Regions from separate parts of the Photobacterium sp. TY1-4 genome, predicted to be linked through region 2. Evidence: riboswitches for the same ligand, from Rfam matches in the RefSeq annotation. Region 2 holds a riboswitch; each other region holds the start of a gene.

Region 1 (4,080 bases), on a different replicon from region 2:
TAGCATCGGAGTACAGCCCTGTCCGATCCTATGATCCATCGAGCTTCTGTTGGCCTGATCAAATTTCTTTCTTTATGATCTACCAATTTTAGTGCTGCTTTCGAAGGCCGTGGGGAGATGGACGCGATGTCAGCGTTGTTTGGGCTACGCAGGCGCTAGTTTTTCATGAGGAGCTGGTAACCCACAAAGCAGGCTGCGATGCTGAGAGCGACATTGAGCAGTATATTGAGTCCGGCTTTTAAAAACGCGCCTTGCTGCATCAGAATGACATTATCCATCGAGAACGTGGAGAAGGTCGTCAGGGCCCCGAGAAAGCCCAAACCAATGATGGGACGGGCGGGGACACTCGCAATCATGCCCTGGTTGATGGCAGACATCAATAGCCCCATGAGCAAGGAGCCGAGCACATTGACGACCAGGGTACCGTAGGGAAATCCCCGGCCGAACAGGCTGACGCACAGTTCAGAAATCAGATACCGTGAACAGGCGCCAAAGGCACCGCCCAGCGCAATCAGTCCCAAGAAGAAAAATTGGCTCATTGATACTACTTTAGGTTGTGAGAAAGTTGCCATACTAATACCACGATAGCTGTGTGTTGATCACCTTTGCCGGGCTGTAAATGTGCAATCAATGATTGATGCACGATGTTTCGGTGGGTGACATGAATCATTCTCGGGGGAAAAGTATGGCGTTGTATCAGACGGTACTGCTGGCGGTAAACCCGGATAACCTGGATGCACACCAGTTGATGGTGAAAGCGGCGCTGATTGCAGGGCAGAACCATGCCGAGTTGCATGTCGCGTTTGTCGAGCCGGGGCTGGGGAATGTGAGTTTTCTGGATGCGGAGCTGGGGCTGGAAGAGGCGCACTTAGACACCCAGGCGCTCCGCATTCAGCAGCTATCTGCCTTGTCTCAGGCATCCCCCTATAAAGTCCGGGCCCTGCATATTGCCGATGGGGACGTTGCGAAGCATTTGCTGGATCTGGTGAAGCAGGTTCGGGCTAATCTGGTCGTTCTTGGTACACACAAAAGCGGTATCCAGTGGTTTGGCGATCTGGGGCAGGCTTTGTCACAGCAAGGCGGCTGCGATGTGTTAATGTGTCATTGATCAGATGTTACAACAAAGCAGCTCAGGATAGTTGCTGTTCGCTCAAGACTTCCATATACTCGAGCTTAACTTGTCGGAGTGCCAATTGGCTGAGACCGCATTGCGGGATCCGTAGAACCTGATCAGGCTAATACCTGCGAAGGGAACAAGAGAAAATCTTCTGTATTGCTGCACCTGCAGCTGCTGTTCCAGATGATGTTACACACCCTACGTGTAGCCTCTTGTTGACGCACCCATCCGATAAGCAACTTCCCTTTTATTGAAACCAAGGAAATTGCTATGTCGAATCGCAAACAAGCGAGACTGGAAGCGAAACAATTCATTGATTCACTCACCACCCAACCGTATCCGAACTCACACAAAGTCTATGTGACGGGCAGCCGCGACGATATTCGTGTCCCGATGCGCGAAATTACCCTGTCGGACAGCCTGGTCGGCGGCACCAAAGATGCCCCGGTTTTGGAGCCCAATGAGCCGATCCGCGTTTATGATACATCGGGACTGTACACCGATCCTGCCCATGAAATCGATATTTACACGGGCCTGCCGCGACTGCGGGAAACCTGGATTTCAGAGCGCGGAGATACCGAGCTGCTGGATGAGTTGAGTTCGGCGTATTCCAAAGAGCGTCTGGCCGATGATACGCTGGACGAGCTGCGTTTTGGTGAGCGCGCTCGCATTCGGCGTGCCAAAGCGGGGGCGAATGTTACCCAACTACATTACGCCCGTCAGGGGATCATTACCCCGGAAATGGAATACATCGCAATTCGCGAAAATATGGGCCGCGCCAAGTACCGCGATGCCGTGCTGACTCAACAGCATCCGGGCCAGAACTTCGGGGCCAATCTGCCGAAAGAAATTACGCCGGAATTTGTCCGACAGGAAGTGGCGGAAGGCCGAGCGATTATTCCAGCCAATATCAACCACCCGGAATCAGAGCCGATGATTATCGGTCGTAACTTCCTGGTCAAAGTGAACGCCAACATCGGTAACTCTGCTGTCAGTTCATCGATTGAAGAAGAAGTGGAAAAGTTAGTGTGGTCGACCCGCTGGGGCGGCGATACCGTGATGGATCTGTCGACCGGTCGCAATATTCACGAAACCCGTGAGTGGATCATCCGCAATAGCCCGGTGCCAATCGGTACGGTGCCGATGTATCAGGCGCTGGAAAAGGTGAACGGTATTGCGGAGAACCTGACCTGGGAAGTATTCCGCGACACTTTGCTGGAGCAGGCCGAGCAGGGGGTCGATTACTTCACTATCCATGCCGGGGTACTGCTGCGCTACGTGCCGATGACCGCCAAGCGGGTGACCGGGATTGTCTCACGGGGTGGATCAATCATGGCCAAGTGGTGTCTGGCGCATCACAAAGAAAGCTTCCTGTATGAACACTTCCGCGAGATCTGTGAAATCTGTGCCCGGTACGATATTTCGCTTTCTCTGGGGGATGGCCTGCGTCCGGGCTCGGTGGCTGATGCCAACGACGAAGCGCAGTTCAGTGAGCTACGCACCTTGGGAGAGCTGACTAAAATCGCCTGGGAATATGATGTCCAGGTAATGATTGAAGGGCCGGGACACGTGCCGATGCACATGATCAAAGAGAACATGGATGAGCAGCTCAAGCACTGCCATGAAGCGCCGTTCTACACTCTGGGCCCACTGACGACGGATATTGCTCCGGGCTACGATCACATCACTTCAGGGATTGGTGCAGCGATGATTGGCTGGTTCGGCTGCGCCATGCTGTGCTACGTCACCCCGAAAGAGCACCTGGGTCTGCCGAACAAAGACGATGTAAAGGTCGGGCTGATCACGTATAAGCTATGTGCTCATGCTGCTGATTTGGCCAAAGGACACCCGGGCGCGCAGGTAAGGGATAACGCCTTGTCGAAAGCCCGTTTTGAATTCCGTTGGGAAGATCAGTTCAACCTGGCGCTGGATCCAGAAACGGCCCGCTCCTACCACGATGAAACCCTGCCGCAGGAATCGGGCAAGGTAGCGCACTTCTGTTCGATGTGCGGTCCGAAATTCTGCTCGATGAAGATCTCTCAGGAAGTGCGGGATTATGCTAAAACGCTGCCCCAAGAGGCGCAGGCGGTGGAAATCAAACTTCTGGAAGACCCGCTGGAGGGGATGCAGCAGAAAGCTGAAGAATTCCGAGCCCGAGGCAGTGAGCTGTACCACCCGGCACACGAGGAAGGCTGATGGGAACACTCACCTTACCGGAATACCTGGCACCGTTGCGCCGGTATTTCAATGCTGTGCTGGCTTCAGCACAGCACTATCAATTGGGGGCGCCGGTTGAGGTGGTCTGGGCGACTTCACCTGATGTCGGGATAGACGTCGACCATCGCCGAATTCGCCTGACCTTTCATCCTGAAGATAGCGGAGCTGCGGATTACCGGGTGCAGGATCAGTGGCTGCCGCCGTATCCGTCCCTGCGTGAGGTGCAGCAGCAGGTTGCGCAGGATCCGTCACTGGTGATTTGCGGTTTGCCGACGGCGCTGGGATATGTCGACTTGTGGCATCACCATGGCGAAGCTCGCGCGGTATTTTGCGGGCAAGCTGGGCCTGAAGCGCCGCAGCGTGCCATGTTGCTGGCGGCCCTAGCCCTGGATTATCCGCTGGAAGATGCGGTGACGCTCGCCCGGGCTTACGCCCGGTGTTATCTCCATGATAAAGACGAAGGGTGTGTCGACTGCTGGCCGCTTGAGCGGGCGCTGTTTCCGCGTCCGTTGACCGCAAATCACCCACAGGCCGAGGCACTCGGGTGGGTCAGCCGGGAAGTGGCGGTGGCGCCGTTTGCCAAGGCGGATCCGGCCCAGATGGCGCTGTATCCGGTTGTCGATTCGGCCGCTTGGGTCGGACGGCTGCTGGAGATGGGCGTCACCCTGACGCAATTGCGGATCAAAGATCCGACAGAGCCCACGCTTGCCGCGCAGGTCCGTCAGGTGATCGCCGCCGGGGCGCAG
Region 2 (4,080 bases):
TAGCACTGCAACCGGTCCCGGCAGGATAAAAGGTGGCAGTGAAAACAGCATCACGGCAGCCTGCCAGAGACTGATAATCACCCCGAAGCTGATGAGTACCCGCAGTACTTTTCGGGAAAACCCGCTTCGGCTGATCGTCCGGGCCGACGCCGCAGGCGGCTGAAACGGCTGCAATGGCCGTTTGGTCATGGGCTCGAGGGTGTCCTGAGGAAGGCTGTCAGCCATAGTCACGCTCCAGTTGGTCAATAATCATCTGCTGGTGGGCCGCCATTTGCGCGTCAAATGATCGCGGCGGCACGGATTGCGGGACAGCCAATCGGGCCAGCTGTGCCGGGCTACCGGACATCAGGTAGATGTGATGTGCCAGCCGCAGGGCTTCCTGTGGATCATGGGTGATTAACAGCACGGTACGATCCTGCAATAACTCGGCGGCCAGGCTCTGTAGTTTGTGGCGGGTGACAGCGTCGAGCGCGGAAAAGGGCTCGTCCATCAGGACCAGTGGCTTGTCCTGCATCAGGGTCCGAGCCAGGGCCACACGCTGGCGCATCCCCCCGGAGAGCTGATCCGGTCTGACTGCATGGAAATCTGCCAGACCGACGGCCGCCAGCAACGACATCGCCCGGGTTGCATCCGGTGTTGTGGCGCCTGAACCCAGCCGCTGGCTGAGGCAGACGTTGTCCAGCACGGACAGCCACGGCAGTAACAGATCCTGCTGGGCCATATAGGCGACGCGGTCTTGCAATGGTTGCTCATCCGATGTGAGCAACTGTCCCTGCCAGAGCACCGCATCTCCACTCAGTCCGGCCAGGTGACGCAGCAGCGTGGTTTTTCCACAGCCGCTTTTACCCAACAGGCAAGTCCATTGTCCGGCCGGTAAGGTCAGGTTTAGATCATCGAAAACGGCGGTCGCTGCATCCCGGTAACGAAGCGAGGCATGATTCAGGCTGACCTGAACCGGGGGTGGGTGCCCCCCGACTGCTGGCGATAACATCATGCACGCTCCGGCTGGTAGTGCCCGTGAAAGAAGTGGTGAACCGGGCCGTGTCCGGCGCCGATTTGCAGTTCATCAGCATGGCGGATGGCTTCGGTGATATAGGTTTTGGCATGTTGAACGGCGTCGTTCAGTGCATAACCCTGGGCCAGGAAGGAGGCGATGGCTGCGGATAAGGTGCAGCCGGTTCCGTGAGTGTTGTGGGTGTCAATCCGTGGGTGACTGAAGCGGATCACCTGTTCGGCGCTGATCAGTAAATCGGTGCTTTCTTGTGTTTGGGATAGGTGGCCCCCTTTGAGCAGAACGGATCCGGCACCCAACCCGCGCAGAGCTTCGACCAGCTGCGCCATCTCGACTTCGGTCTGAGGAATATCTGTATTCAGCAGCGCGGCGGCCTCCGGCAGATTCGGGGTGATCACATCTGCCAGTGGCAACAGGGTTGATTTCAGGGTTTCAATCGCATCCCGTTGGAGCAGCAGATCGCCGCTGGTTGCAACCATGACCGGGTCAACGACCAGAAACTGAGGCTGGTACTGGCAAAGTTTATCCGCCACGGTCTGAATGATGGCGGCGTCACTGAGCATGCCGATTTTTACCGCTTTGACATCCAGATCACTGAATACCGTATCCAGCTGCTCGGCAACAAATTCCGGGGAAATATTGAAGATCCCGGTCACGCCTTGGGTATTTTGTGCGGTCAGGGCGGAAATGACAGAGCAAGCGTATCCGCCGGTGGCTGAGATTGCTTTGATGTCTGCTTGAATACCGGCGCCACCGCCACTGTCAGAACCGGCAATGGTTAACGTAATTGGTGTTGTTGATTGAGCTGCTGATTGAACGGCCATATCTACCCCTAACGATATCGCGCAGGGTAGCAGGTGTCCGGGATTGCCCGATAGAGCGCGGGCAGGGGCGAGACACGGTTGCTAGTTCCCTACGCCATTATTAAATGGATCAGGTTCAACGGGTCCCACCGAAGTGGTCTCAGCCTATGGCTCCCCGACTAACTTACCTAAATTGTTGATTCTTTATACTGGGCACGCAATTTTTCGTGCCAGAAGCGGATGTATTCTACCCTTGTTTTTCACAGCAGAGCAAACCGAAAAAGGAATTATTCTGACCAAGCGCTGAACTTTGCACCGCAGTGGTCTGTGGTTGAGAAAAATAGGGTTGAGAAAAAATAAGCTTGAGCATAAATTGGGTTGAACATGAATCGGGTTGAATGGTCGTACGAAGTAACAGACAACATCACACAGTTAGGGACATATCATGAGTCAGATGCATCAGGACAAGATTAACTATGTTGAGTTTCCGGCGGCCGATCTGGAAGCAACGAAGCAGTTTTTCCAGCAGGCTTTCGGCTGGGCGTTCACCGACTACGGTGAAGATTACACGGCATTTTCCAATCAAGGACTGGATGGCGGTTTTTATCGTGCCCCGCTCAAATCAACGACGCAGCAAGGCGCTGCGCTGATCGTGCTGTATAGCGCCCATCTTGAACAAACCCAAGCCAAGGTTGAAGCGGCCGGCGGCCAGATTGTGAAGCCGATTTTTGAATTCCCGGGCGGACGGCGTTTTCAGTTTTTTGAACCCAGTGGCAATGAGTTGGCGGTGTGGTCAGATCAATAATGGTTTCCCGCCATAACGGCGGGAAATTCGCGCATTAATCGTGATCCGGAGATCAACCCGGCTCAGATGACGTTTCAAGCGCTTTCGTTGTTTCAGGGGGAGCAGGGGCTTTAACTGCTTCAGCGACTCCAGGCCCCTTCGTGGCGTCAGGCTGCGTAAGCAAGTACTTATCCGGCGACAGGATGTTGTTGGGATCCAGGCTTTGCTTGAGCGTGGCCAGAAGGGCAAGGTTCTCTTTTCGCACGAATGGTTTGATCGTATCAAACAGCCCGGAACCGCTGCGGTATGGGCAGAACCCGGCGGATAACAGGGCTGCATCGATGGCCTGGTGGAAACGGGTTGCTTTTTCAATTTCCGGCTCGGATTTGCCGAATCGAATATTGGCAATCAGAACGACGGCACGTTCGCTGACATTGGTCATGCTGTAGCGCTCTTCATAGCCATATTCACGGAACAGCCGACGGCAGATACTGAGCATCTCGGAGATATCCTGTCGAGCATGGCTGCTCACCGCACAGATCCAGCGAAAATTCGCCGGAAATTCCGAGGTCTTCATTGCGGAACTGGCCGCCGGATGATCGAGCAGGGTCTGGATGGCCGCATCGGACGGAACGCCCAGCTTGAGATCCAGCACCAGTTTCAGGCTATCGATCATCGGGGATTTTAAGTATCGATTGATTTTGCACAGCATTCGCCAGCGAAAATCATCAAGAAACAGAATCTTTGCACCCGGGATCTGCTGTTTTAGGGTTTGCTTGACGTGTTTATACCGGGCTTTCACCACGCCTTTCGGCCCGGCCAGGGAGGTGGTGAGGATCCAGGCACCTGGTGCCTGTCGGGCTTGTTCACCCATGGCTCGGGTCATGCTGACCGTATGGACGCCACTGGTGATCACACCTTCCAGTTTCAGCTTGCCGATGGTGGCGACCATGTCGGGCGCATCATCTTCTTCCGGACACAAAGCGAAAACGGTGGCCTGATAGGCCGGTTTCGGCTGAAGTGCCAGCGTCATTTCGAGCACAATCCCCAAGTTTGACTGGCTGAATAATCCCTGCAGGACCGGCCCGGCGCCGTAGGGGTAGAGATGTTGTGCAACACTGTGTTCAAACATCCCCATCCCTGTCGTAATGATCTTGCCGGTTGGCAGGAGTACCCGCATGGATTGCACATGGCCGAAACGGTCCGAGTAATCGGTGTGTCCGAATCCGCGCTCCAGAATGTTGCCGACCATGCTGGTATGTAACCCGGCAGCGGTAATGTCCATTTGTAAGGAGCTGCTGGTATTTTGCAGGGCCGTGAAGAGCTGCGATTGCGTGATCCCCGGTTGGATCCGAACATAGGCTTGCGCATCATTGATTTCGAGGACTTGGGACAAGCGGCTGAGATTGACAATGACTTGCTGGGGATGCGTTCCTTGTGCGGTGCCGTAGCCCCAGTTCTTCCCTTGTGCGACCGGGTGA
Region 3 (4,080 bases), on a different replicon from region 2:
AGGGTTTTGATCACATAGGGCAGGGCCATCAGGGCATTGACGCAGACCACCACCCAGAAGGCCGCAGCAAAGACATCGGTGAACTGACGCAGCAGGAGGAAGATCCCGGTGCTCAGCACCAGTCCCGGCGTCACCAGGATCATGGTACCGATGAGCTCGATGCCGTCGGCCGACAGGCCGTGATGGCGCAGCCGCCACTGACGGCTGGCCAGCAGGATCGTCACCCCGCCCAGCAATGCCAGCAGACAGGCCAGCGAGGCAATCTTGAGGGACGTGCCGACCGCCTGCCACAAGTCGGGGTTGCTTAGCAGCCCCGGGAGTTGCGGGTTCAGCCCGGCGCTGATCACGGCCAGCAGCGGCGGCAGCACCAGCAGCAGGGTCAGGCCGATCCACAGTCCGTCCCAGGCCCGGGCCTGCCAGCTGTCATGCTGCGGCGGCAACGGACGTGCGGTCGCGCCGCTCTGGGTCGCCAACGGCTTGGCAAACCGCTGGCTGAACAACACCAGGCCGCAGCAGATCAGCATTTGCCACAGGGCCAGCATGGCCCCGCCGGCCAGATCAAAGTCATAACGCAGCGCCTGGTAGATCGCTAGCTCAATGGTGGTTGCCTTGGGGCCGCCGCCGAGCGACATCACCACGGCAAAACTGGTAAAGCAAAGCATGAACACCAGGCCGATGACCTGCGGCAACTGCTGGCGCAACCGCGGCCAGGCGATCAGGCGAAACTTGCTCCAGCCGCGTATCCCTAGATGGGCGGCCAGTTGATGCTGCTCATAGGGAATACCGTCCAGGCTCTGGTACAGCAGTCGGGTGGCGAGCGGCAGATTAAGAAAGACGTGGGCCAGCAAAATGCCGTGGAGCCCATAGATGGAAAACGGCATCGACCCGCCCCAGCTTTCCAGCCACTGGGCCAGCAGACCGCTCTTACCGTATATCGCCAGCAAGCCGAACACGGCAACCAGCACCGGCAGCACCAGCGTCATGGCAAACAGGCGCAGCAGCAGCTGACGACCGGGAAACCGGCGGCGGGAGAACGCATAGGCGATCGGAATGGCCGGGACAATGCTGAGCAGCGTGGACAGGAATGCCTGGTAGAAACTAAAACCGGTGATATGGCGCAGGTAGGGATCCTGCCAGATCAGCCACGGGCTCAGGGCGTGGGCCTGGCTGATCAGGGCGCTCAGGGCGCTGATCACCAGAGCCACAATGAACCCGGCCGAGATCAGGCCGGGCAGAACTTGGGTTACGCGGGTATTCAACAGAGTCTCGCTATTAACGGGTCAGTGCATGTTGCCATTCACGGATCCATCCACGTCGATTCGCCGCAACATCCTCTGCGGTAAATTCCAGCGATTTGGCCGGCAGCGTCAACTGCTCGAACCCTTGCGGCAGGTCCTGTTTGATCACCGGGTACATCCAGTTGCCGGTCGGGATTTCGGCCTGGAATTGCGGCGTCAGGATAAAGGCCAGGAACTGATCGGCCAGTTTTTGGCTGTGGCTGTTTTTCAGCTTGGCAGCCACTTCCACCTGCATATAGTGGCCTTCGCTGAAGTTCGCTGCTTTATACTTGCCTTCGTTCTCGGCAATCAGGTGATACGCCGGGGAGGTGGTGTAAGAGAGCACCAGATCCGATTCGCCCTTGAGGAACATGCTGTAGGCTTCCGACCAGCCCTTGGTGACGGTCACGGTCTTCTTCGCCAGCTGCTGCCAGGCGTCGCTGGCTTGCTCGCCGTAGACGGATTTCATCCACAGCATCAGGCCCTGGCCCGGAGTGGAGGTGCGCGGATCCTGGTAAATGATGCTCAGATCGTCGCGCTGAACCAGCTCTTTTAAGCTCTTCGGCGGATTGCTCAGCTTGCTGCTGTCATAAATAAAGGCAAAGTAGCCGTAGTCATACGGGACAAAGGTGGTGTCCTGCCAGCCGTTCGGCAGGGCCAGCTTGCTGGTGTCGAGTTGGTGCTCGGCCAGCAGGCCGGTATTTTTTGCTTCGCTGATCAGGTTGTTATCCAGCCCCAGCACGATATCGGCCTGGGTGTTTTTGCCTTCTAGGCGCAGACGGTTGAGGATGGACACGCCATCGTCCAGGGCGACAAATTCCAGATTACAGCCACACTGGGCCTCGAAGGCTTTTTCAATCGCCGGGCCCGGTCCCCAGTCAGAGGCAAACGAGCTGTAGGTATAGACGGTCAGGGTGTCGTCGGCAGCCCAGGCAGAGCCGGCGGCCATCGCCAGCGTTAAGATCGACAGGTGTTTTTTCACGGTGCGCTCCTGATACTCTTGCGTCCTGCAAGAGAAAAAATCGGTTGAGCGGCTTAGGGTTGAGAAGGGCTCGCGGCATCGTGCAGCGACTTGGAAAAGCAAAGGCACTTCAAATCATCTCAATTCCTACGCCAGCATGATCTGGTTCAGGTTCAATGGGTTCTGCGTTGGCAGTCTCAGTCTGAGCGGGCTCAGGCACCCCATGAGAACAGCCGGTATTGTAATCCGCCCGGCGGTGGGTTGCCAGTTTCTCGGGATCGACTGAAAGGCGAGGCGCGTTAGACCGGAGCCGCCGTCCGTTAACGGGCCTCGTTCAGGGCCCAGTTATAGTCGTAGCTGACGCGGTTGAGCGTCACGGGTTCCCCATCCCGGTAGCGGTTGAGGTGGCGCTGCAACTGGTCACGGGTGCCGAAATCGCTGCCGTACCAGTCATAAATTGACGACAGGCGTACTTGGTTGCCTTGCACCGCCACGCCTTTGTCACTGTTGATAAAACGCCGGGCACTTTGCTCAAGCAGGGTTTCGGCATTGGCGGCGGTAAAGGCCTGCGGCTGAAGATCCGGGCAGCCGAGGCTGGCGCAGTTCACCACGTAATGGATGCGCGGGTCTTGCCAGATCGGGCGCAGGATCCGGTGTTCAATGTCATTGAGGGTCAGCGCTTTGCCGTTGATGGTGATGACGGTGTCATTCCAGGGCCCGAAGCTGAACAGGCCGCCGAGCTTGGTGATCGAGCTCACCGGGTAGTTCTCGAGGATCAGTTGGACGGTGAGGGCATTATACAGGTTGACCCAGTAGGCAAACTGCTCGCGGCGGTTGAGCTGGCGCGGATCGCGCTGGCTCAGATCGCGCAGGTAGCGGCCCAGCTCGTAGCGGTCGGCATCGCTGACCTGACGGTAGCGAAACAGGGTCTGGGTCGGTTGGGTGACGAGATAGGTATCGAGCAACTGTTGCCAGCGGCTGTGGTCGACCTGCACGGTGCTGGCGGCGTGATGCGGTTGCCAGTACGGCCAGAGATCGGCTTTTGGGGCGGCAAACAGATTTGCCGAGAGTAACAGCAGGGTCAGGGCCATCAGGGATCGCATGGGGTGTCCTTCAGTTTCCGGGAGATTCAAAGGTTAGACCCGCGAACCGCTGTTTTCTTACAGCGGTTAGGCAAACCAAGTCGCAACCATGAAAAAAGCCCCGGCACGGTGGCCGGGGCGAGGGGGATAGTATCAGTAATCAGGCCAGAAATGCCGGAATATTGCGCTCATACTCAGCGATTTTGTCCTCATGCTGCAGAGTCAGGCCGATGTTATCCAGACCGTTCAGCAGGCAGTGGCGGCGGAACTCGTCGATTTCAAAATGGTACTGCTTACCGTTGGCGGTGACCGTCATGGCTTCCAGATCTATGGTGATTTCCGCGCCTTCGTTGGCGGTAACGAAGGTGAACAGCTCGTCGACTTCGGTGTCGCTCAGGCGCACCGGCACCATCTGGTTGTTGATGGAGTTGCCGTAGAAAATGTCGGCAAAGCTCGGCGCAATCATCACCTGGATGCCGTAATCGGCCAGTGCCCACGGGGCATGCTCGCGGGATGAGCCACACCCGAAGTTCTCCCGTGCCAGTAGGATACTGGCACCCTGATAGCGCGGCGCGTTCATCACGAAATCCGGGTTTGGTTGCTTACCGGCATCATCTAAAAAGCGCCAGTCGTGAAACAGGTGCTTGCCGAAGCCGGTGCGGGTGACTTTCTGCAAAAACTGTTTCGGGATAATGGCATCGGTATCCACGTTGGCAGCATCCAAAGGAACTACCAGGCCGGTGTGTTGTTTAAATCCTGT

The links. A riboswitch is a leader RNA that binds a small molecule or an ion and turns the genes downstream of it on or off. The one in region 2 is predicted to bind thiamine pyrophosphate.
Region 1: another riboswitch for thiamine pyrophosphate. It lies ahead of thiC (phosphomethylpyrimidine synthase ThiC); the one in region 2 lies ahead of thiD (bifunctional hydroxymethylpyrimidine kinase/phosphomethylpyrimidine kinase).
Region 3: another riboswitch for thiamine pyrophosphate. It lies ahead of thiB (thiamine ABC transporter substrate binding subunit); the one in region 2 lies ahead of thiD (bifunctional hydroxymethylpyrimidine kinase/phosphomethylpyrimidine kinase).

Annotation. Positions count from the first base shown of each region.
Region 1 is NZ_CP099734.1:3,501,757-3,505,836, reverse strand. It holds gene crcB (fluoride efflux transporter CrcB) at 156-539, opposite strand; gene NH461_RS16180 (universal stress protein) at 662-1,108, shown strand; TPP riboswitch at 1,173-1,270, shown strand; gene thiC (phosphomethylpyrimidine synthase ThiC) at 1,388-3,313, shown strand; gene thiE (thiamine phosphate synthase) at 3,313-4,080, shown strand, end outside.
Region 2 is NZ_CP099735.1:261,759-265,838, forward strand. It holds gene NH461_RS17790 (ABC transporter permease) at 1-189, opposite strand, end outside; gene NH461_RS17795 (ABC transporter ATP-binding protein) at 218-991, opposite strand; gene thiD (bifunctional hydroxymethylpyrimidine kinase/phosphomethylpyrimidine kinase) at 991-1,836, opposite strand; TPP riboswitch at 1,906-2,003, opposite strand; gene NH461_RS17805 (VOC family protein) at 2,270-2,620, shown strand; gene NH461_RS17810 (FAD-binding oxidoreductase) at 2,673-4,080, opposite strand, start outside.
Region 3 is NZ_CP099734.1:3,176,079-3,180,158, reverse strand. It holds gene thiP (thiamine/thiamine pyrophosphate ABC transporter permease ThiP) at 1-1,259, opposite strand, end outside; gene thiB (thiamine ABC transporter substrate binding subunit) at 1,273-2,226, opposite strand; TPP riboswitch at 2,365-2,472, opposite strand; gene NH461_RS14605 (DUF547 domain-containing protein) at 2,559-3,341, opposite strand; gene leuD (3-isopropylmalate dehydratase small subunit) at 3,481-4,080, opposite strand, start outside.